Linked DNA regions of Leptothrix cholodnii SP-6. The protein of the gene in region 1 binds, or shares a complex with, the protein of each later gene. Links are inferred from orthologs where the notes say so. Each region holds a gene or a part of one and is shown in the gene's direction. Other genes may lie near its edges.

Evidence for each region.
Region 2: the proteins of dnaX (region 1) and holA are in contact, whole or in part, in a cryo-EM structure (PDB 8GIZ), measured with the Escherichia coli proteins. The link is inferred for Leptothrix cholodnii SP-6 from one-to-one orthologs.

What each region holds. Positions count from the first base shown.
Region 1 is NC_010524.1:2,138,775-2,150,223, reverse strand. The notes cover bases 4,650-7,611. They hold dnaX (DNA polymerase III subunit gamma/tau), read left to right. Parts: upstream 4,650-5,135; coding sequence 5,136-7,088; downstream 7,089-7,611. Other genes in these bases: recR (recombination mediator RecR), read left to right, coding at 7,531-7,611; LCHO_RS09910 (YbaB/EbfC family nucleoid-associated protein), read left to right, coding at 7,176-7,502; LCHO_RS09920 (AIR synthase-related protein), read right to left, coding at 4,650-5,100. Outside these bases: LCHO_RS09945 (porin), read left to right, coding at 1-1,059; LCHO_RS09940 (SDR family oxidoreductase), read right to left, coding at 1,087-1,848; LCHO_RS09935 (cupin domain-containing protein), read left to right, coding at 1,977-2,360; LCHO_RS09930 (arginyltransferase), read right to left, coding at 2,395-3,138; aat (leucyl/phenylalanyl-tRNA--protein transferase), read right to left, coding at 3,135-3,905; more of LCHO_RS09920, read right to left, coding at 3,949-4,649; more of recR, read left to right, coding at 7,612-8,127; LCHO_RS09900 (transglycosylase SLT domain-containing protein), read right to left, coding at 8,182-9,918; gloB (hydroxyacylglutathione hydrolase), read right to left, coding at 9,915-10,697; LCHO_RS09890 (class I SAM-dependent methyltransferase), read left to right, coding at 10,696-11,449. UniProt on the Escherichia coli protein: Part of the beta sliding clamp loading complex, which hydrolyzes ATP to load the beta clamp onto primed DNA to form the DNA replication pre-initiation complex.
Region 2 is NC_010524.1:513,448-524,840, forward strand. Bases 4,678-7,583 are described here. They hold holA (DNA polymerase III subunit delta), read left to right. Parts: upstream 4,678-5,539; coding sequence 5,540-6,628; downstream 6,629-7,583. Other genes in these bases: leuS (leucine--tRNA ligase), read left to right, coding at 4,678-4,961; LCHO_RS02415 (LPS-assembly lipoprotein LptE), read left to right, coding at 4,958-5,530; groES (co-chaperone GroES), read left to right, coding at 6,803-7,093; groL (chaperonin GroEL), read left to right, coding at 7,139-7,583. Outside these bases: LCHO_RS02390 (outer membrane protein assembly factor BamE), read left to right, coding at 1-262; dapB (4-hydroxy-tetrahydrodipicolinate reductase), read left to right, coding at 274-1,083; LCHO_RS02400 (MotA/TolQ/ExbB proton channel family protein), read left to right, coding at 1,096-1,797; LCHO_RS02405 (ExbD/TolR family protein), read left to right, coding at 1,779-2,219; more of leuS, read left to right, coding at 2,298-4,677; more of groL, read left to right, coding at 7,584-8,788; LCHO_RS21900 (FkbM family methyltransferase), read right to left, coding at 8,860-10,983; LCHO_RS24090 (pilin), read right to left, coding at 11,090-11,393. UniProt on the Escherichia coli protein: Part of the beta sliding clamp loading complex, which hydrolyzes ATP to load the beta clamp onto primed DNA to form the DNA replication pre-initiation complex.

The sequences.
Region 1 (11,449 bases):
TACGTCAACCGCGAGGTCAAGACCACGCCCACCGGCGGGGCCGAGACCAAGACCAGCAACAGCGCGATCTCCAACGGCCTGCTGCCGGGCTGGATCAACTTCGTCGCCACCGCGAAGGCCGGTGACCAGGACGTCAAGGCGCACTTCGGCTTTGCCCCCGGCATCATGAACAACTCGACCATCGTCGGCCTGCCGAGCGCCGCCTCCGGCGTCGGGGCCTACTCGCAGGTCGACACCCGCAACGTCTACTTCCAGTTCGGCAACGACAGCTGGGGCCGCATCAAGCTGGGTCGCGACATCGGCCTGTTCGGCCAGAACATCGTGCTGTCGGACATGACGCTGCTGGGCGTGGGTGGCACCTCCAATGCCGGCACGCCGTTCAACACCACGTTCGGCATGATCGGTCACGGCTACATGTACACCGGCTTCCAGCCGCAGATCAGCTATTCGTCGCCCAAGCTCGGTGGCTTGCAGGCTTCGGCCGGCATCTTCCAGCCCAGCGCCTATGCGGGCAATGAAACCAAGACCCCGGGCGTGCAGGCGATGGCCAGCTTCGACTTCGCCGGCGCCGCGCCGGGCAAGGTCTGGGCCGGCCTGGTGAGCCAGGACACGAGCTGCTCGGGCACCTGCGCCACCGTGCCGCACGCCGCGTCGGGCTACGAGCTGGGCGCCAAGGCCGGCGTGGCCGGCTTCGAAGGCGTGCTCTACGCCTTCAAGGGCAAGGGCCTGGGCCTGTCGACGATCGGCGCGCAGTTCCTCGGCGGCGGTGATGCCGCGGGCAACAAGACCGATTCGCAGGGCTTCCTGGCGCAGGTCACCTACAAGATCGGCGACACCAAGCTCGGCGTGAACTACGGCAAGAACACCGACGAAGGTGGCGCCACGGCGGGCGTGTTCGGCGCACCGAAGAACGACCGCAAGGCCGTCACCTTCGGTGCCTACCACTCGCTCAACAAGTACATCACGCTGGTCGGCGAGCTCAACCAGGAGAAGCAGACCAACGCCGCGGCAGTCGAAAAGGTTCGCACCATTTCGCTGGGCGGCATCATGTTCTTCTGATCGCCGTCAGGTGCGTCGGACGTGGCCTCAGCCGCGTCCGACGTAGGGCATCTGCGTGGCCATCACCGTCATGGTCAGCACGTTGGCCGACAACGGCAGGCGCGCCATCGCCATGAAGGTGTCGGCCACCGCGGCCATGTCCATGCGTGCTTCGGCCTTGATGCTGCCGTCGGCCTGGGGCACGCCTTTGGCCATGCGCTCGGTCATGTCGCTGGCGACGTTGCCGATGTCGATCTGGCCGACCGCGATGTTGTGGCGCCGGCCGTCGAGCGCCGCCGCCTTGGTCAGGCCGCTGACGGCGTGCTTGGTGGCGGTGTAGGCGATCGAGCCCGGCCGCGGCACGTGGGCCGAGATCGAGCCGTTGTTGATGATCCGGCCGCCCTGCGGGCTCTGCGCGCGCATCAGCCTGAAGGCCTGCGCCAGGCAGTAGTAGGCGCCGTTGAGGTTGGTGTCGACGACACGCCGCCAGTCTTCGATGCCGATCTCGTCGGGCATCGTCGAAGGCAGCGAGATGCCGGCGTTGTTGAACAGCAGGTCGAGCCGGCCCCAATGGGCCTGCACGGCCTCGAAGGCGGCCGCCACCGAGGCGGCGTCGGACACGTCGGCGGGCAGCGCCAGGGTGCGCGTCGCGATGTCGCCGCTCACGTCGGGCGCGGCGTCGATGGCGGCCTGCAGCGTCTCGGCGCGGCGGCCCACGAAGGCGACGTTCCAGCCGTCGGCCAGCAGGGCGTGGGCACAGGCGCGGCCGATGCCGCTGCCGGCTCCGGTCACAAGGGCGATGGGTTTCATGGGGTCTCCTCAGCCGTTCAAAGAAGCCGCGATTGTGTCGTCGTGCAGCCCCGGCTGCAGGGCGGCTGCGGGCCACTACGATGCCGGGCTGACGATTCCACCCACCTCACGCATCGACTGGAGCACCCATGAGCGTTTTCACCAAGATCAGCCTCGTCACCGGCGCCGACGGCCGCGCCCATTGGGCCGAATCGAGCCTCGCGCTGAGCGAAGGCAAGCCGCAATCGCGCCTGTCGCCCTTGCTGCCGAGCGGCGGCTATCAGCTGCGCGAGAGCCCGGTCGGTTTTCGCAGCGATTTCCATTGCACCGGCGAGCCGCAGTGGGTGTTCATCATCGGTGGCGTGATGGAGATCGGCCTGCAGGACGGCAGCAAGCGCGTCTTCCGGCCTGGCGATCACTTCTATTCGGCCGACGTGTTGCCCGCCGGCGCGGTGTTCGACCCGGCCCTGCACGGCCACTGCAGCCGCCAGGTGGGCGACGAGCCGCTGAAGACCCTGTTCGTGCGTGGCTGAAGACGGGTTGCAGGTCGGCTGCGGATCTTGATCTTCACCGCGCCGGCTGGCGCTGCCAGGTGCCGCCCAGCAGCATCTCGTGCGGCTGGAAGAGCGACTTGTAGGCCATCTTGGCGCTGGCCTCGATCCAGTAGCCGAGGTACAGATACGGCAGGCCCAGCTCACGCGCCTGGGCGATCTGCCACATGACGTTGTAGGTGCCGTAGCTGCAGGCCGGGTCGGGCTCGTAGAAGGTGTAGACCGCCGACAGCCCGTCGTTGAGCACGTCGAGGATCGAGACGATGCGCAGCGCGCCAGGCTGGTCGCCGATGCCGGGCTCGCGAAACTCGACCAGCCGCGAGTTGACGCGGCTCTGCAGCAGGAACTGGGTGTACTGATCGACCGAGTCCTCGTCCATGCCGCCCCCGGCGTGGCGCCGGTTCTGGTAGCGCAGGTAGAGCGCGTAGTGCTCGGGCACGAAGCACAGGCGCATCACGCGCGCCTGCAGGCCCTGGTGCTGTTTCCAGGCCCGGCGCTGGCTGCGGCTGGGCGCGAAGTCGTTCACCGGCACGCGCAGCGGCACGCAGCACTGGCAGCCGTCGCAATACGGGCGATAGGTGAACATGCCGCTGCGCCGGAAACCGGCGGCGACCAGGCCGGAGTAGGTCTCGGCGTTGATCAGGTGCGACGGCGTGGCCACCTGCGAGCGCGCCATGCGGTCGGCCAGGTAGCTGCAGGGGTAGGGCGCGGTTGCATAGAACTGCAACTGGGCGAGCGGTAGTTCCTTCGGGTGCGTCACGCAGATGGACTCGGCTGACCTGGGCCCCGGTCTCCCAGCCGGGCCCACGACGAAGGATCATAAAACCAATCCTTCGGGGCGGGCAGATCGACCACCCGGCGCAGATGGGCCTCGAACTGCGCCCTCGGAACCGGCTGCGCACCCAGCGATGCCAGGTGTTCGGTTTCCATCTGGCAGTCGATCCAGGCGATCTCGTGCGCCAGGCAGAACGCCACCAGCGCCGCCAGGGCGATCTTCGACGCATCGGTGCGGCGCGCGAACATCGACTCGCCGTAGAACATGCGTCCGATGTTGACGCCGTAGAGGCCGCCGACCAGTTCGCCGTCGACCCAGGTCTCGAAGGAATGGGCCGATCCGGCGCGGTGCAGCGCCACGTAGGCGGCCTTGACCTCGGGCACGATCCAGGTGCCGTCCTGGCCTTCGCGCGGCGTGCGGCTGCAGTGGTCGATGACGTCGGCGAAGGCGCTGTCGATGCGCACCTCGTTGCCCGGCGTGACGAGAAAGCGCCGCAGCGTCTTCTTCAGCGAGCGGTGCAGCCTGAACTGCGCCACCTGCAGCACCATGCGCGGGTCGGTGCTCCACCACAGCACCGGCTGGCCCTGGCTGTACCACGGGAAGATGCCCAGCCGGTAGGCCATGCGCAGCCGCGCCACGCTGAGCTGCCCGCCCGCGCACAGCAGCCCCGGCGCCTCGCTGTCGGGGCCCAGCGCGAGGCGGGTGGGCGGGAAGGGCGCGCTGTCGCTGTCGTCGGGCAGCCAGGGGATCATGCCGATGCCGATGCGGCTTGCGGGGCGACGGGCGCGGCCGGGTTCAACGCAGCTGCAGGTCGTCGTTGCCGAACTCGATGTCCAGCGGCTCGATCTGCAGGCGCTTGGCACCGGCCTCGACCTCGCCGGCCACCCAGGCCGCGATGCCCTGCGCGCGGGCGATCTCGACCGTGCGCTCGGCGTCTTCGGCGGCCACGAAGATCGCGAAACCCGCGCCCATGTTGAGCGTGCTGTAGGCCTCGCGGTCGTCCTGCTGCGCCTGCTGCTGGATGAAGCGCAGCACCGGCGTCACCGGCGGCACCGTGTGGATGCGGTAGCTCAGTTCGGCCGGATGGCGCAGCAGCTTGCGCCAGCCGTGGCCGGTGATGTTGGCGCAGTAGTGCGGCGTGATGCCGGCCTTGAACAGCGCCTCGGTGACCGGCGAATAGAGCGTGGTGGGCGCCAGCAGCGCCGCGCCGTACGTCAGCCCGGGGGCGATCTCGGTCAGGTAGCCGTCGGGCAGGCGCTCGACCAGCTTGCGCGCCAGGCTCAGGCCGTTGGCGTGGATGCCGCTCGACGCCAGCAGCACGATGGCGTCGCCGGCGGCGAGCTTGTCGCCCACCGACAGGCGCTCCTTCGGGTTGATCAGGCCGGTGCACGAGGCCGCCAGGTCGATGCGGCCTTCTTCGACGATGCCGGCCAGCGCCGGGGTTTCGCCGCCGCCCCAGGCGACCTGGCAGACCTCGCAGGCGCGCTTCCAGCCGGCCACCAGCGCCTGCGAGCGCTGGTCGTCGCCGAACCAGTCGGAGCCGCCGGCGGCCCAGTAGGCCTGCACCACCAGCGGCGTGGCGCCGACCGTGATCAGGTCGTTGATGGCCATCGCGATGGTGTCTTGCGCGATGGCGTCGTACCAGCTCTTGCCGGTCAGGCGCGCCATCTCGTCGGCGACGAGCGTCTTGGTGCCCAGGCACTCGACGATCGAGGCGAGGTAGAACGGCCCGACGTCGACCACATAGGCCGATTCGCCGCGCGAGGCGGCCACTTCGGTGAAACCGTGGTGCGCCAGCTGGCTGGCGGTGGAGGCCGCGGCGCGCTGGGCCGTGACCTTGAGCGGGTCGATCAGGTCGTAGTTGACGCCGGCTTGTTCGTAGCTCAGGGTGCCGGTGGCGGCATCGCCCGGCATGGCCGAGGACGGGGTGGGGGAGGCGGAAGTCATGGGGAGCGATTATCGGGCACCCTAGAATCCTCTCCATGTCCTATATCGTCCTGGCCCGCAAGTACCGCCCGCGCAGCTTCGCCGAGCTGGTGGGGCAGGCGCACGTCGTGCAGGCCCTGAGCAATGCCCTGACGCAACAGCGTCTGCACCACGCCTACCTGTTCACCGGCACCCGCGGCGTCGGCAAGACCACCGTCTCGCGCATCCTGGCCAAGAGCCTGAACTGCGTCGGCGCCGACGGCCTGGGCGGCATCACCGCCACGCCATGTGGCGTGTGCAGCGCCTGCCGCGACATCGACGCCGGCCGCCACGTCGACTATGTCGAGCTCGATGCGGCGTCGAACCGCGGTGTCGACGAGATCAGCCAGCTGCTCGATCAGGCCGTCTACAAGCCGGTGGTGGGGCGCTTCAAGGTCTACATGATCGACGAGGTGCACATGCTCTCGACGACCGCCTTCAACGCGATGCTGAAGACGCTCGAGGAGCCGCCCGAGTACCTGAAGTTCGTGCTCGCCACCACCGATCCGCAGAAGGTGCCGGTGACGGTGCTGAGCCGCTGCCTGCAGTTCAACCTGCGGCCGATGGCCACCGAAACCGTCTTCGAGCACCTGCAGACAGTGCTGAACGCCGAATCGGTGCCGTTCGAGGATCCGGCGCTGCGGCTGCTGGCGCGTGGCGCGCGCGGCTCGATGCGCGACGCGCTGTCGCTCACCGACCAGGCCATCGCCTACGCCGGCGGCCACCTCGGCGAGGCCGCCGTGCGCCAGATGCTGGGTGCGGTCGACCGCGGTCATGGGGTGCGCATCGTCGAGGCGCTGGCCGCCAGCGACGGCGTGGCGCTGGTGCGCACGGTCGACGAGCTGCGCGCGCAGGGCCTGTCGGCCGCCGGCACGCTCGAAGAGCTGGCCGATCTGGCGCAGCAGATGGCGGTGCTGCAGGCAGTGCCGCAGGCGATCGACCCGACCCATCCCGACGCGGCGGTGCTGCAGGGCCTGGCGCCCTTGCTGCCGGCCGACGAGACCCAGCTGCTCTACAGCATCGCGCTGCACGGCCGTGCCGAACTGGCGCTGGCGCCCGATGAATACAGCGGCCTGGTGATGGTGCTGCTGCGCATGCTGGCGTTCCGGCCGGCCGGTGGTGCCGCTGCGTCGGCGGTCAGGCCGGCAGCCGCCGCGCCGATCGTCGCCGCAGCGCCCGTGCCGGCTCCGGCCGTGGCAGCCAGCCGCGAGCTGCTGCGCACCAGCGGCGCCGTCAGCAAGACGACGGTGCCATCGGTGGCGCAGGCACCGTCGGCCCCACCGGTCCGCCCGGAGCCGCCGCGCGCATCCCCGACCCCGATGGCTGCCCCGGTTGCTGCCCCGATGGCTGCCCCGACTGCGATCAGCGTGTCCGAACCGGCGCCACCGTTGCGTCCGGCGGCGGCGCCTGCTGCGGCAGCCGAAACGCCACCCTGGGACGACGAACCGCCCTGGGTGCGCGAAGAGTCCGAGTCATCGGACGGCGCCCGCCCGACCGCCCGCAACGAGAGCCAACCGCCATCGCCCGAAGTCGTCGACGCACCGCAGGCCGCCGACATCCCCGCGCCCCATCCGGCCCAGGCCCGCTGGCTGGCCACCGTGCAGCAGCTGCTCGCGCAGACCAAGGTCACCGGCCTGGTGCGTGAGCTGGCCTGGCAGGCCGAATGCACCGGCATCGACGACGCTGCCGATCCGGTCTGCTGGCAGCTGCGCGTCGAGCGCGAATCGCTGCGCCAGGCCAGCCACCGCGAGCGCCTGCAGGCCGCCATGAGCGAACTGCTCGGACAGCCGCAGCGGCTGGAGATCGACGTCGGTGCCGTCACCGACAGCGCCGCCCGCCGTGACGTGGCAGCCAGGTCGCAGGCCCAGGCGCAGGCCGAACGGGTGATCCGCAACGATCCGGTGGTGCAGCAGTTGCTGGCGCGCTACCCGAGCGCGCGCATCGTGCCGGGTTCGGTGCGGCCTCGCTGACGGTCAGACTCGCTTGCCCGTGGCCACGGGCCACCCCCGTTTCAACTTCCACTTTTCCATTTTCCATTCCAACCCCAAGGACACGCCATGATCAAAGGACAACTCGCCGGCCTGATGAAACAAGCCCAGGCGATGCAGGACAACCTGAAGAAGGCACAGGACGAACTCGCCAACGTCGAGGTCGAAGGCCAGTCGGGTGCCGGCCTGGTGAAGGTGGTGATGACCTGCAAGCACGACGTCAAGCGCCTGTCGATCGACCCGAGCCTGCTGGCCGACGACAAGGACATGCTCGAAGACCTGGTGGCCGCCGCCTTCAACGATGCCGTGCGCCGTGCCGAAGCGGTCAGCCAGGAAAAGATGGGCAAGCTCACCGCCGGCATGCCGCTGCCCCCGGGCATGAAGTTCCCGTTCTGATGACGGCGCGCAGGCGTCGGGACTCACGATGAAAGCCTCGTCCGGCGACGCCCTGGCGCACCTGGTCGAGGCGCTGCGCCGATTGCCGGGCGTGGGCGTGAAGTCGGCGCAGCGCATGGCGTATCACCTGCTGCAGCACGACCAGCCCGCCGCCTCGCAGCTGGCGCGCGCGCTGGATGCGGCGGTGCAGAAGGTGCAGCACTGCGAGCGCTGCCACACCTTCACCGAGCAGCCGGTGTGCGCCACCTGCCTCGACCCGCAGCGCGATCCGCATCAGCTGTGCGTCGTCGAGACGCCGGCCGACCAGGCCGCGGTGGAGCGCACCGGCAGCTACCGCGGGCTGTATTTCGTGCTGATGGGCAAGCTCAGCCCGCTCGACGGCGTGGGCGCGCACGACATCGGCCTGCCGGCGCTGATCGAGCGCGCCTTCGACGAGGTGGTGCAGGAGGTGATCGTCGCGACCAACTTCACCGCCGAGGGCGAGGTCACGGCGCACGTGATCGCCGAGGCCCTCAAGTCACGCGGCCTGCGCGTGACGCGGCTGGCGCGCGGCGTGCCGATCGGCAGCGAGCTCGAATACGTCGACCTCGGCACCATCGCGCACGCCTTCAGCGAGCGGCGCTGAAGCGGCCCGCCGAAGCAGCCGCATGCCGCGGCGGCTTCGGTTGCTTCAGTCGATTCACGGACGGCTGCTCGCCACCCTGACCGCCTTGGCCGGCGCCTGGGCACGGCGCACCTTGGTGGCCTTGGCCGGCTTGTTCGCCTTGTAGATCACCAGCGACTGGCCGGCGGCAAAGCGCGCGCTGGTCGACACCTTGTTCCATTGCGCCAGTTGCGCCGCGCTGATGCGATGGCGCTTGGCCACGCTGGCCACCGTGTCGCCCTTGCGCGCCTTGATCGCCACCTTCTTCATCGGCGGCAGATCCGGCGCCAGGCTCATGTAGGCGTTGTCGGCGACCTGCTCGGAGACGTCGACGCTGCGCCGCAGCGAGCGCGGCACCAGCAGGGTCGAACTGGCCTTGACCAGCATGCGCGGCGGGATGTGGTTGACCTCGCGCAGCACCGACTCGCTCACGCCGACCTGCCTGGCCGCATCGGCCGGGCGCATGGTGCGCGGCACGACCCAGGCGGTCCAGCTGGCGAGCGGGCCTTGATGGGCCTCGAGGCGGCGCACGAACGCATCGGCGTTGTCGTAGGGCAGCAGCACCTGCGGCGTGCCTGCGGCCAGGATGACGGGCTTGTTCATCGACGGGTTGAGCGCCTTGAACTCGTCGACGCCGAGACCGGCCAGCCGCGCGGCCAGCGCCACGTCGATGTCGCGCTTGATCGCCACGCTCATGAAATACGGGTGGTTCTCGAGCGCCGGCAGCGTCAGGCCGAAGGCGCGCGGGTTGGCGACGATGTTCTTGACCGCCTGCAGCTTGGGCACGTAGCTGCGCGTCTCGGCCGGCATGCGCAGGCTCTCGTAGCCGGTGGCCAGGCCCAGGCGCTGGTTGCGCGCGATGGCCCGGCTGACGTTGCCTTCACCCCAGTTGTAGGCGGCCAGCGCGAGGTGCCAGTCGCCGAACTGACGATGCAGGCGCGCCAGGTAGTCGAGCGCGGCGCGGGTCGAGGCCAGCACGTCGCGGCGGTCGTCGCGGAAATGGTTCTGCTTGAGGTCGAAATCGCGCCCGGTCGACGGGATGAACTGCCACATGCCCGACGCCTTGGCGACCGACATCGCCTGCGGGTTGAAGGCGCTTTCGATGAACGGCAGCAGCGCCAGCTCGCCGGGCATGCCGCGACGCTGGACTTCGTCGAGGATGTGGAACAGGTAGCGGCCGCCGCGCTCGGTCATGCGCTGCACGTATTCGGGGCGGGCGGCGTACCAGCGCTCGTGCTGCTCGACCAGCGCGCCGTCGAGATCGGGCATGCGGTAGCTGTCGCGCACGCGCTGCCAGAGGTCGAGGCGGGCCTGCGAGTCGTCGATCGGCGTCTGATCGGGACGCAGGATGTCGGTCGGTCGGCCGGCTGCATCGATGCCGTTTTCGGGCTCGGCCGGGGGCAGGGCGGCGCTGAGGATCTCGGAGCGGGCCAGCGGCCGGACGTCGACCGTGGCGCCGCCGTCGTCGGCATGGGCCGTGCCGGTCGGGTTGAGCGTGCGGGTCGCGGCCGGTTGCGGGCTGGTGGCGACGTCGCCGGCCCCGGGTGCGGCGGCGCTGGCGACCGGCGCGTTCTGGCCGTCCAGCGACGGCAGCGGCGCGAGCGGGCCTTCTTGCGGGCGCTGGGTGCGGGTCGAGACGGTGGTCAGCAGCGGCGGCGGCGGGATCTCGCTGGTGTTGGACAGCGAGGCCTGCGGGGCGGTCGCGCAACCGGCCAGCCAGCTGGCCAAGGCGACGGCGGTGAGTGCCAGACCGGCGCGTGCGGATGATTTCATCGGTAGGTGTTCTTCCAGGCTCTGATGGCGGCAAACACCGCCACCGGGTCGTGCGCATCGGCGCCACGCTCGCGCGCCGTCTCGATGACGGCGGCCTCGTGGCTGCGCAGAAAGGGGTTGATCTGGCGCTCCAGCGCGATCCGGCTGGGCAAGGTGGGGGTCCGGGTGGCGCGCAGGCCGAGGCAATGGGCCTCGTGCCGGGCGATCGCGGCATTGTCGGGCTCGACCGCACGCGCGAAGCGCAGGTTCGACAGCGTGTACTCGTGGGCGCAGCAGACGCGGGTGTCGCCGGGCAGCGCGGCCAGGCGCGACAACGACGTCAGCATCTGCGCCGGCGTGCCCTCGAACAGCCGGCCGCAGCCGGCCGAGAACAGCGTGTCGCCACAGAACAGCACCGGCTCGCCGATCGACGGCTGATCGGCCGCATCGATGAAGTAGGCGACATGGCCGGCGGTGTGGCCGGGCACGTCGATGACCTGCAGGGCCAGGCCGAGCACACGCACCGTGTCGCCATCGCGCACCGCGGTGACGGGCACCGGCATCGGCTCGCCCGCAGGGCCCCACACCGGCACCGGCCATCGCTGCAGCAGGGCGGCCAGGCCACCGACGTGATCGCCGTGGTGGTGCGTCACTAGAATGCCCGCCAGACGCAGCGACAGGCGCTCGAGCGCCGCAATCACCGGCGCAGCGTCACCCGGATCCACCACCACGCCCGCCTGGCCGTCATGGAGCATCCAGATGTAGTTGTCGTCGAAGGCGGGCAGCGCTAGTAGATTCATGGCGAAAGAGTCAGCAATTATAGGGATTGACGAGTGGCTGACGACCCCTCCGGGCCGCTATCTGGTCGCGTGGGAGCAGGCCCAGCTCGATCGCCTGGTGAGCAACATTTTCGGCTACCACGCGGTGCAACTGGGCTGGCCGGCGGTGCAGGGACTGCGCTGCAACCGCATGCGCCACCGCTGGCTGGTCAACGACGGACCCTTGAACGCGGGACTGGCCGCCAGCGCGCCCGCGCCGGTCGACGGCGCCGCGATCTGGCCACCCGGCCCGCTGCCGCTGAGCGTCATGAGCGACTACGAGACGCTGCCGTTTCCGTCCGCCAGCCTGGACCTCGTGGTCCTGCCCCACACGCTCGAACTTGCCGGTGATGCGCACCAGACCCTGCGCGAGGTCGAGCGGGTGCTGATGCCCGAGGGCCGGGTGGTGGTGATCGGTTTCAACCCCGCCAGCCTGTGGGGCGCCTACCAGGCCAGCGCCGACGTCGCAGGCCGGCTGGGCTGGGGCTCGGGCCCGGTCAGCAGCGGCACCGAACTGATCGGCTGGCGCCGCCTGCGCGACTGGCTGCGGCTGCTGGGCCTCGAGTTCGAGTCCGGCCGCTTCGGCTGCTATCGCCCGCCGTTCGCGACCGAGCGCTGGCTCGAGCGCTGCGCCTGGTTCGACGATGCCGGCTCGCGCTGGTGGCCGGTGCTGGGTTCGGCCTATGTGCTGGTGGCCGTCAAGCGGGTGCGCGCGATGCGCCTGATGGGTCCGG
Region 2 (11,393 bases), 1.6 Mb from region 1 along the record:
GCCCCAGCAGCGCCGCGTGACGATCCTGTTCGACAAGGACCGTGTCGCCAGCTTCGAGGCCGCGCAGCTGCCGTCCGAGCGCGAATTCGTCGATTCGATCGACGCCAGCAAGGTCGAGCGGCGTGCCCAGCCGCTGGCCTTGAGCGACGACCAGTTGCGGGCCCTGCCCTTGCCGCAGCCGTCCAAGGCCGCGGCGCCGTCCGTCGGTGCCAGTGGCCCGCTGCGCAACTATCCGCCCCTCGAACCCATCCTGGCTCGCTGAGCCCTGCGCCGATGACCGCTACCCTTCCTATCGCCGTGGCCGGCTGCACCGGCCGCATGGGCCACATGCTGATCGAGGCCGTGCTCGCCGCCGACGACTGCCGCCTGGCCGGCGCGCTCGATCGCCCCGGCAGCCCCGCCGTCGGACACGATGCGACGGCCTTCCTGGGCCAGGCCTCGGGCGTGCTGGTGGCTTCGGATCTGCACGCGGGTCTCAAGGACGCACGCTTCCTGATCGACTTCACCCGCCCCGAAGGCACGATGGCCCACCTCGCGGTGTGCCGTGAGCTGGGCGTGAAGATGATCATCGGCACCACCGGCTTCACCGACGAGCAGAAGGCACAGATCGAAGCCGCATCGAACGACATCGCCATCATGATGGCGCCCAACATGAGCGTCGGTGTCAACGTCGTGCTGCGCCTGCTCGACATGGCCGCGCGCGCGCTCGACCAGGGCTACGACATCGAGATCGTCGAGGCCCACCACCGCCACAAGGTCGACGCCCCCAGCGGCACCGCCTTGAAGATGGGCGAGGTCGTCGCCGCCGCGCTCGGCCGTGACCTGAAAGACTGCGCCGTCTACGGCCGCGAAGGTGTCACCGGCGAACGCGACCCGTCGACCATCGGCTTCGCCACCGTGCGTGGCGGCGACGTGGTCGGCGACCACACGGTGATGTTCATGGGCACCGGCGAGCGCATCGAGATCACGCACAAGTCGTCCAGCCGCTCCACCTACGCGCAGGGCAGCCTGCGTGCGGCGCGGTTCCTGGCCGGTCGCTCGCATGGCCTGTTCGGCATGGACGACGTGCTCGGCCTGGCCTGACCACGCCGCGCCATGAACGGGCTGCAACAGATCTGGTCCGAAGGCGATGCGGTCAGCCGCGGGGTCGCGCTGCTGCTGCTGGCGATGTCGGTGAGTGCCTGGGTGCTGATCTTCTGGAAGAGCTGGGTGCTGGGCCGCGCACGCCGCGATCTGGCCGTGGTCGTGCCGGCCTTCTGGCGTGCGCCCGACCTCGACGCCGGTCAGCGCCTGCTCGCCAGCCGTGACCGCGAACAGCTGCTGCTGCCGCTGCTCGACGCCGCGCTGCGCCCGGTCTCGGCCGACACGCTCGAAGCCGGCACGCACACCCAGGCGCAGCTGACGCGCCGCCTGCGCGACGCGCTGCACGGCGTGCTGGCACAGCTGCAGCAGGGCCAGGTGCTGCTCGCGTCGGTCGGTGCCACGGCGCCGTTCATCGGCCTGTTCGGCACGGTCTGGGGCATCTACCACGCGCTGCTGGGCATCTCGGCGGCGGGCAGCGTCAGCATCGACAAGGTCGCCGGCCCGGTCGGCGAGGCGCTCATCATGACCGCCGCCGGCCTGGCGGTGGCGATCCCCGCCGTGCTGGCCTACAACCTGTTCGGCAAATGGGTCGGCGCCTGCGAGGCCGATCTCGAAGGCTACGCCCATGACCTGCGCGAGATGCTGGTCGAGCAGGCCGGCCTGACCCCGCGCCATCCGCCGGCCGGCGAGGAATCATGGCCTTCGGCCGGCTAGAGCGCCGCAGCCTGCCCCAGCCGATGAGCGACATCAACATGACGCCGCTGATCGACGTGATGCTGGTGCTGCTGGTGATCTTCATGATCACCGCGCCGCTGATGAGCGCCAGCCTCAAGCTCGACCTGCCACGCGCCGACGGCGCCGGCCCGGTCAACGAGACGCCGCAGTCGGTGTCGATCGCGCTGCAGGCCAACGGCGCGCTCTACATCGGTGACGAGCGGCTGGAGCCGGCGGCGTTCGCGCAGCGCCTGACCGAGATCGGCCAGCGCGGCGGCACGCCGCCCGAGGTCCAGCTGCGCGCCGACCAAGCCGCGCCCTACGGCCTGGTGGCTCGGCTGATCGGCCAGCTGCAGACGGCCGGCCTGAACCGCATCGCCTTCGTCACCGAGCCCGGCGCGGCCGCATCGGGCCCGCGCTGACGACGATAATCCGCCTCTTTCGCCTCCCAGGCCGGCCGCCCGATCGGGTCGAACCGGCCCCGACGTAGTGCCCGCGCCATGAACGAAAAGTACGATCCCGCCGCCATCGAATCCGCCGCCCATGCGCAGTGGGTCGCGGCCGATGCCTACCGCGTCGACGAAAACGCCCGCGACAGCCAGGGCCAGCTCAAGCCCAAGTTCTACGCCTGCTCGATGCTGCCGTACCCCAGCGGCAAGCTGCACATGGGCCACGTGCGCAACTACACCATCAACGACATGCTCACGCGCCAGCTGCGCATGAAGGGCATGAACGTGCTGATGCCGATGGGCTGGGATGCCTTCGGCCTGCCGGCCGAAAACGCCGCGCTCAAGAACAGCGTGCCGCCCGAAAAATGGACGCGCGAGAACATCGCCACCATGAAGGGCCAGATGCTGGCGATGGGCCTGGCGATCGACTGGAGCCGCGAGGTCGCCACCTGCGACCCGACCTACTACAAATGGAACCAGTGGCTGTTCCTGAAGATGCTCGAAGCCGGCATCGCCGAGCGCCGCACCCAGGTCGTCAACTGGGACCCGGTCGACCAGACCGTGCTGGCCAACGAGCAGGTCATCGACGGCCGCGGCTGGCGTTCGGGCGCGCTGGTCGAGAAGCGTGAGATCCCGGGCTACTACCTCAACATCGTCAAGTACGCCGATGAGTTGCTCGGCGCGGTGGCCAATCCGGAAGATCCGAACTACCTGTCGGGTTGGCCCGAGCGCGTGCGCCTGATGCAGGAGAACTGGATCGGCAAGAGCGAGGGCGTGCGTTTCGCCTTCCCGCACCAGATCGCGGGCGCCGACGGTGAGCTGATCCAGGGCGGCAAGCTCTACGTCTTCACGACCCGCGCCGACACCATCATGGGCGTGACCTTCTGCGCCGTGGCGCCGGAGCATCCGCTGGCTGCACACGCCGCGGCGACGAACCCGGCGCTGGCCGCGTTCATCGCCGAATGTGCGCATGGCGGCACCACCGAAGCCGAACTCGCCACGCAGGAGAAGAAGGGCCTGCCCACGGGCCTGTTCGTGACGCACCCGCTGACGGGCGCGCAGGTCGAGGTCTGGGTCGGCAACTACGTGCTGATGAGCTACGGCGACGGTGCCGTGATGGGCGTGCCGGCGCACGACGAGCGCGATTTCGCGTTCGCCAAGAAATACGGCATCTCGATCCGGCAGGTCGTGCAGGCCGAAGGCCAGACCTTCAGCCTCGACGGCTGGGCCGACTGGTACGGCGACAAGCAGCGCGCGGTGTGCGTCAACTCGGGTCTGCTCGACGGACTGCCGTACAAGGAGGCCGTTTCCAAGGTCGCCGAACTCGTCGGCGCTCAGGGCCTGGGCGAGAAGAAAACCACCTGGCGCCTGCGCGACTGGGGCATCAGCCGCCAGCGTTACTGGGGCACGCCGATCCCGATCATCCATTGCGACGATTGCGGCTCGGTGCCGGTGCCCGAGAAGGATCTGCCGGTCGTGCTGCCGATCGACTGCGTGCCCGATGGCAGCGGCAATCCGCTCAAGAAGCGCACCGACTTCCTGAACGTCGCCTGCCCCTGCTGCGGCAAGCCCGCGCAGCGCGAGACCGACACGATGGACACCTTCGTGGACAGCTCGTGGTACTTCATGCGCTATTGCGACGCCCGCAACAGCGAACAGATGGTCGCCGGCGGCACCGACTACTGGATGCCGATGGACCAGTACATCGGCGGCATCGAACACGCGATCCTGCACCTGCTGTACGCGCGCTTCTGGACCAAGGTGATGCGCGACCTGGGTCTGGTGAAGGTCAACGAACCCTTCACCAAGCTGCTCACGCAAGGCATGGTGCTCAACCACATCTACTCGCGCCGCACCGACAAGGGTGGCATCGAGTACTTCTGGCCGCACGAGGTCGAGAACGTGTTCGACGCCGGCGGCAAGGTCACCGGCGCCAAGCTCAAGAGCGACGGCTCGGCGGTGGATTACGGCGGCATCGGCACGATGTCGAAGTCCAAGAACAACGGCGTCGATCCGCAGGACCTGATCAACCAGTACGGCGCCGACACGGCCCGGCTGTTCGTGATGTTCGCGTCGCCGCCCGAGCAGACGCTGGAGTGGAACGACGCCGGCGTCGAAGGCGCGCACCGTTTCCTCAAGCGCGTGTGGGGCTTCGGCGTCAAGCAGGCCGAGTTGCTGAAGGGCGCGACCGAGGTCGGCGCCGAGCTGTCGGGTGATGCCAAGGCGCTGCGCCGCGAGGTGCATCTGGTGCTCAGGCAGGTCAGCTACGACTACGAGCGCATGCAGTACAACACGGTGGTCAGCGGCTCGATGAAGCTGCTCAACGCGCTCGAGGCCTACAAGCACGACGGCAGCGCCGGCAGCGCGGCCGTGTTGCGCGAAGGTTATTCGGTGCTGCTGCGCGGCCTGTATCCGGCCTGCCCGCACATCACGCATCACCTGTGGTCCGAACTCGGTTATGCCGCCAAGCTGGGCGACCTGCTCGACGCGCCGTGGCCCGAGGTCGTCGAAGCCGCGCTGGTGCAGGACGAGATCGAGCTGGTGCTGCAGGTCAACGGCAAGACGCGCGGTTCGATCAAGGTGCCCGCCGCAGCCGACAAGGCCGCGATCGAGGCGGCCGCTGCGGCCAGCGCCGAGGTTGCCAAGTTCGCCGACGGCAAGCCGATCAGGAAGTTGATCGTGGTGCCGGGCCGCCTCGTCAACGTGGTGGTGTGAGCACGGCCCCGTTCGATCGCGCGCCGCGCCGGCGCCTGCTGGTGCGGGCCGGTGCGGCCGGTGCGGCCGGTGCGCTGCTCGCGGCGCTGGCGGGCTGCGGCTTCCAGCTGCGCCGCCCGCCCGAGCTGCAGCTCAAGCGCATCCATCTGAAGGGTTTCGATCGCTATTCGTCGATGGCCGACGAGTTGCGCCGCCAGCTGCGCCTGAGCCCCGGTGCGCAGCTGGTCGAAGCTGCCGGCGAGGCCGACGCGGTGCTCGAAGCGATCGTCGACACGTCCGGTCGGGTGGTGGCCGCCTCCACCGCCGCCGGTCAGGTGCGCGAGCTGACCTTGCGCGCCGCCTTGCGTTTCCGTGTGCTGGACGCTGCCGGCCGCGAACTGCTCGGCCCGACCGAACTCGCCCAGAGCCGCGACATGAGCTACGCCGAAAACGACGCGCTGGCCAAGGAAAACGAGGCCCAGCTGCTGTTGCGCAACATGCATGGCGACATCGCCAACCAGGTGCTGCGGCGCCTGGCCGCGCTGGCACCCGCTGCCGCGCCGGCCTCGGCCGCGTCTGCCGCTCGCTGAGGCCGCGCCGTGCAACTGCGCTCCGATCAGCTCGGCGCCGCCCTGCAGCGCGGCTTGCGCCCGCTCTACGTGATCCACGGCGACGAGCCGCTGCTGGCGCAGGAAGCCGCCGACCTGATCCGCGCCGCCGCCCGCAAGGCCGGCCACACCGAGCGCAGCGTGTACACCGTCGCCGGTGCGCATTTCGACTGGTCGGGCCTGCTCGGCGAGGCCCAGGCGCTGAGCCTGTTCGCCGACAAGCGACTGATCGAGATCCGCATCCCCGGCGGCAAGCCCGGCAAGGACGGCTCGGAGGCGCTGCAGCGTTACGTCGAGACGCTGTCGGACGACAACATCACGCTGATCGTGCTGCCGCGGCTGGACCGCACCCAGCTCGCCAGCGCCTGGTTCACCGCGCTCGACGGCGCCGGTGCGAGCGTGCGGGTCGACCCGATCGAGCGCCGCGCGCTGCCGCAGTGGATCGCCCAGCGGCTGGCGGCGCAGCAGCAGCGCGTCGAGGACGGCGAGCCCGGCCAGCGCTGCCTGGCGTTTTTTGCCGACTGCATCGAGGGCAACCTGTTGGCCGCGCACCAGGAGATCAGCAAGCTCGGGCTGCTCCATCCGCCGGGCGTGCTGACCTTCGAGCAGGTCGAGGGCGCGGTGCTGAACGTCGCGCGCTACGACGTCTTCAAGCTCGGCGAGTCGGTGCTGGCCGGCCAGGTGGCGCGCGCGCTGCGCATGCTCGAGGGCCTGCAGGCCGAGGGCGAAGCCGCCGTGCTGGTGCACTGGACCTTGAGCGAAGACCTGCGCTCGCTCGCGCGCGTGCAGGCGGCGCTGCAGCAGGGCCGGCCGCTGCCGATGGCCTTGCGCGAGGCGCGGGTCTGGGGCGTCAAGGAAAAGCTCTTCGAGCGCATCGTGCCCGGCCTGTCCACCGAGCGGCTGGCCGAGCTGATCGCCGCCGCCCACCTGTGCGACGGCATCGTCAAGGGCCTGCGCGCACCGGGCTGGCCGCAGGATCCGTGGGCCGCCTTGCAGCGCCTGCTGCTGATGACCATCGACGCGCTGCCGGGGCAGGGCGGCGGCGCCAAGACCGCCGCGCGGCTGGCCCTGCGCGCCTGATCGCGGCGCACGTGCCCACACAAATCGTGCGGGCGCCCCTCTTGAAACGCGGCGGACCGTTCCTATAATCTGTTTTCGTTAGCACTCGCCGGTGGTGAGTGCTAGTGGTCCAGGCTCCCGTCCAAGGGGCCGGACGCCCCACCCGAATCCAGCTCAGCCTACCTAGGAGATGCAATGAAGCTTCGTCCCCTGCACGATCGCGTGATCGTCAAGCGCCTTGAACAAGAAACCAAGACCGCATCGGGCATCGTCATCCCCGACAACGCCGCCGAAAAGCCTGACCAAGGCGAAGTGCTGGCCGTCGGCCCGGGCAAGCGCAATGACAAGGGTGATTTCGTCGCCCTGAACGTGGCCGTCGGTGACCGCGTCCTGTTCGGCAAGTACAGCGGCCAGACCGTCAAGGTCGACGGCGACGAACTGCTCGTGATGCGCGAAGAAGACCTCTTCGCCGTGGTCGGCAAGTAAGCCACCACGCCACGCACCCGAACAACTGAATCTGGAGAATTGAACATGGCAGCAAAAGACGTGATCTTTGGCGGCGAGGCACGTGCCCGCATGGTCGAAGGCGTGAACATCCTGGCCAACGCGGTCAAGGTCACCCTGGGCCCCAAGGGTCGCAACGTGGTGCTCGAGCGCTCGTTCGGCGCCCCGACCGTGACCAAGGACGGTGTGTCCGTGGCCAAGGAAATCGAGCTCAAGGACAAGCTGCAGAACATGGGCGCGCAGATGGTCAAGGAAGTTGCTTCCAAGACCAGCGACAACGCCGGTGACGGCACCACCACCGCCACCGTGCTGGCCCAGGCCATCGTGCGCGAAGGCATGAAGTACGTGGCCGCCGGCATGAACCCGATGGATCTGAAGCGCGGCATCGACAAGGCGGTGCACGCCCTGGTCGCCGAGCTGAAGAAGGCTTCGAAGGCCACCACGACGTCGAAGGAAATCGCCCAGGTTGGCTCGATCTCGGCCAACAGCGACGAATCGATCGGCACCATCATCGCCAACGCGATGGACAAGGTCGGCAAGGAAGGCGTCATCACCGTCGAAGACGGCAAGTCGCTGGACAACGAGCTCGACGTCGTCGAAGGCATGCAGTTCGACCGCGGCTACCTGTCGCCGTACTTCATCAACAACCCCGAGAAGCAAGCCGCGCTGCTGGACAACCCGTTCGTCCTGCTGTTCGACAAGAAGATCTCGAACATCCGCGACCTGCTGCCCACGCTGGAGCAGGTGGCCAAGGCCGGCCGTCCGCTGCTGATCATTGCTGAAGAAGTCGACGGCGAAGCGCTGGCGACCCTGGTGGTCAACACCATCCGCGGCATCCTGAAGGTCGTGGCCGTCAAGGCGCCTGGCTTCGGCGACCGCCGCAAGGCCATGCTCGAAGACATCGCCATCCTGACCGGCGGCAAGGTCATCGCCGAAGAAGTCGGCCTGACGCTCGAGAAGGTCACGCTGGCCGATCTGGGCCAGGCCAAGCGCGTCGAAGTGGGCAAGGAAAACACCACCATCATCGACGGCGCCGGTGCCGCTGGCGACATCGAAGCCCGCGTCAAGCAGATCCGCATCCAGATCGAAGAAGCCACCAGCGACTACGACCGTGAAAAGCTGCAAGAGCGCGTGGCCAAGCTGGCCGGCGGTGTTGCACTGATCAAGGTCGGCGCGGCCACCGAAGTCGAGATGAAGGAAAAGAAGGCCCGTGTCGAAGACGCCCTGCACGCAACCCGCGCAGCCGTCGAAGAAGGCATCGTGGCTGGCGGCGGCGTGGCTCTGCTGCGTGCCAAGCAGGCTGCTGGCGAGATCAAGGGCGACAACGCCGACCAGGACGCCGGCATCAAGCTGGTCCTGAAGGCGATCGAAGCCCCGCTGCGCGAAATCGTCTACAACGCCGGCGGCGAAGCCTCCGTCGTCGTGAACGCCGTGCTGGCCGGTTCGGGCAACTACGGCTTCAACGCCGCCAACGACACCTATGGCGACATGATCGAAATGGGCATCCTGGACCCGACCAAGGTGACCCGCACCGCGCTGCAGAACGCCGCGTCGGTCGCATCGCTGATGCTGACCACCGAGTGCATGGTTGCCGAGGCTCCGAAGGATGAAGCCGCCGGCGGCGGCATGCCCGGCGGCATGGGTGGCATGGGCGGCATGGGCGGCATGGACATGTGATGTCCGCCGTCTGAGCACGGCTCAGGCAAGTGAGAAGGGCCGCGGTGACGCGGCCCTTTTTTATTGTCCGGTCAGTACATCACCCGGTTCGTGAGCCGGATGTTGTTGATCAGCAGTCGCCGGTTGACGTCGGCACGATCGATCGGCTCGACGCCGTGAAATGACCGCTCCGTCTTCGGAAAGGCGAGCAGCCGGTTGGGCAGGAAATCGACCCGTCCGACCTGATCGAATTTCGCGTGTGGATAGTGAGGGCCGCCCCAGCAGGTGAAGTCGGCTTGTTTGGGCCGGTAGAGCGACGTGCCCAGTTCCTGCATGGAGGTGTCCGACGGCAGATAGAAGAGGAACGTCACCAGCCGATGTGGCGCATCGGTGTGCGGTCCGATGGCGTAGCGGGTCTGGTCGTTGACCAGCAGCGCATCGCCACGCACGTTGAGTTGGCCTTCGGCCCGCTGCACGGCGGCGATGCGTGGTTCCAGTGCTTGGTGGAACTTCTCGACAAACGCTTGCAGGAATGTGTCGCTGTACATCCAGTCCGCGAGTTCGCGCCAGAAGCGCGCCTGCTCCTGGCTCAGACGGGCGAAGTCGCTTTCTTCAAAGAGCGTGGTCATGCGCTCCTTGTAGTTGTCCTTGCCGACACGTCCGGTTTCGCTCAGCGGCCGCATGCTCGACAAGGCCGGGAACTGGCGCAGCATCTCGGCGTAGTAGTCGGGCGGGAACACGTCGTCGATCACCGCATGCGGGAACGGCGCGTCGGTGACCGGCGCCTGCGCAACCCGCTCCAGCACGTGGTGCAACACGTCTCGGGCCCGGCTCGACATCGGCAGCCTGAGCGTGGTGCGCTGGATCAGTTCGACCTTCTTTTCAAGCTGGCGCGTGAAGATGAACTCGCCGACGCCCTCGAAGGCCCCCGACGCCCGCAGAGCGCCCTGGGCCTGCTGCGGGTCATGGCTGAAGCCGAGTTCATGCAAGGTCTGGATCACCTGCCGGTGTTCGTCCAGATGGGTGTTGAGTTCGACCAGGACGGTCTTGACCTTCGGATCGCGCAAGGTGGTGAGTGCCCCCGCGATCACCTTGTGCTCGAAGCCGTCGACGTCGAGCTTGATGTGGTCCGGAACGGGCACCGATCCGGCGCTCACCAGCTGGTCGAGCGTGACGCTGAATGCGCCCTGGGCAAAGGCCGAGCCGCGCGGCTTGAGATCGAAGCCGACCTGCTCGCCAAACGAGTGGCACGAGCCGCCCGGGCTGAAGTCCGACAGGTACAGCTTGTCGGCGCCACTGGTGTCCGACAACGCGAGCGGGTAAGCCACCACCCGGCCCGACAACCCATTCAAGGCGATGTTGCTGTTGAGCAGGGCGTAGTTCTGCGACTCGGGTTCGAAGGCATGCACCTGCACGCCGCGGCAGACCGCGCCGAACACCGAGTACATGCCCACGTTGGCGCCGACATCGACCAGTACCTCGCCGCTCTTCATCTGCTTGAGCCAGGCGATGGTGTCGGGTTCCTTGGTGAAGAGGCTTTCGACACGCCACTGCGTCATGCGGTTGGGCGTGTGGAACTTCAGGCGCTTGTCGTCGACCAGGATGCTGGTGACCGTGGCGGCCGCGTCCGGGGTGGCTGTCTTTGCCGGTTTGGACGGGTTTGCGGGCTGGGGCAGGCGGAAGCCTGACAGGTCGAGATCCTCGGCATGTAGCGCCTTCAGGATCAGGGTGAACTCGTTGCCTTCTTCTTCGCGCACATCGACGATGTCGAAACGCGACAGGAAGTGCTCGCGCCACCATGAAAACGGTTGAATCGTCAGGTGGGCGTTGCGGCCGTCAGCCAGTTTCTTGACGGCCGGGCGTGTGGCCACCGTGATCAGTGCGGCCTTCTGCGTCACCCGGCACAGGTCGTCCAGCACGTCGTCGATGCAGTCGGGCTCGACATGTTCGAGCACGTCGGTGCAGACCACCACGTCGGCAGGTTTCGGCTCTGCGCTCAACTCGGGAATGGCCGGGTCATAACCTCGCACCTGGCGTGCCGCCAGTGCCGCGGCCAGGGTCTGCTTGCCGCAGCCGTAGTCGAGGATGTCGCCGGCCTTGACCCGATCGGCCAGTGCGGCGACCACCGGTGCCCAGCGCTGTCCGCTGGTGCCGTAGTCGGGGCGATCGGCATGCAACTGGGCGTTGAGCTGTGCGTAGTGGGCGGTGATCAGCATGGCGTGGAGTCAGGAACCGGGATGTGCGATTGTGCTGCGCGGAAACAAAAAAGCGGCCGGATCGCTCCGGCCGCTTCGGCATTGGGCTTGAGGCGCCGTGTGTGCGTCAGTCTTGGCGGCAGGACGACGGCGAGAGGTTTTCCGGGTTGACCGTGCAGGACCAGACAACGGTGTTGGCCGAGGCGTTCCAGCTCGGTACCAGCGTCACGGTGACGGCCGTGCCACCGAATTCGGCTGTGGCGCCGACGATGACGATGCCCGTGGCTGCCACCGAAGCTGAAGCGACCTTGCCGGCGGCACCCGGGGCCGTGATGCCCGAGACATTGATCGCACCGGCGTTCTGCGAATTTTCAGTGACGGCAGTACGGGTCGAGCTGGCTGCGAGCAGCAACTCCGAAACCTTGGCGCGC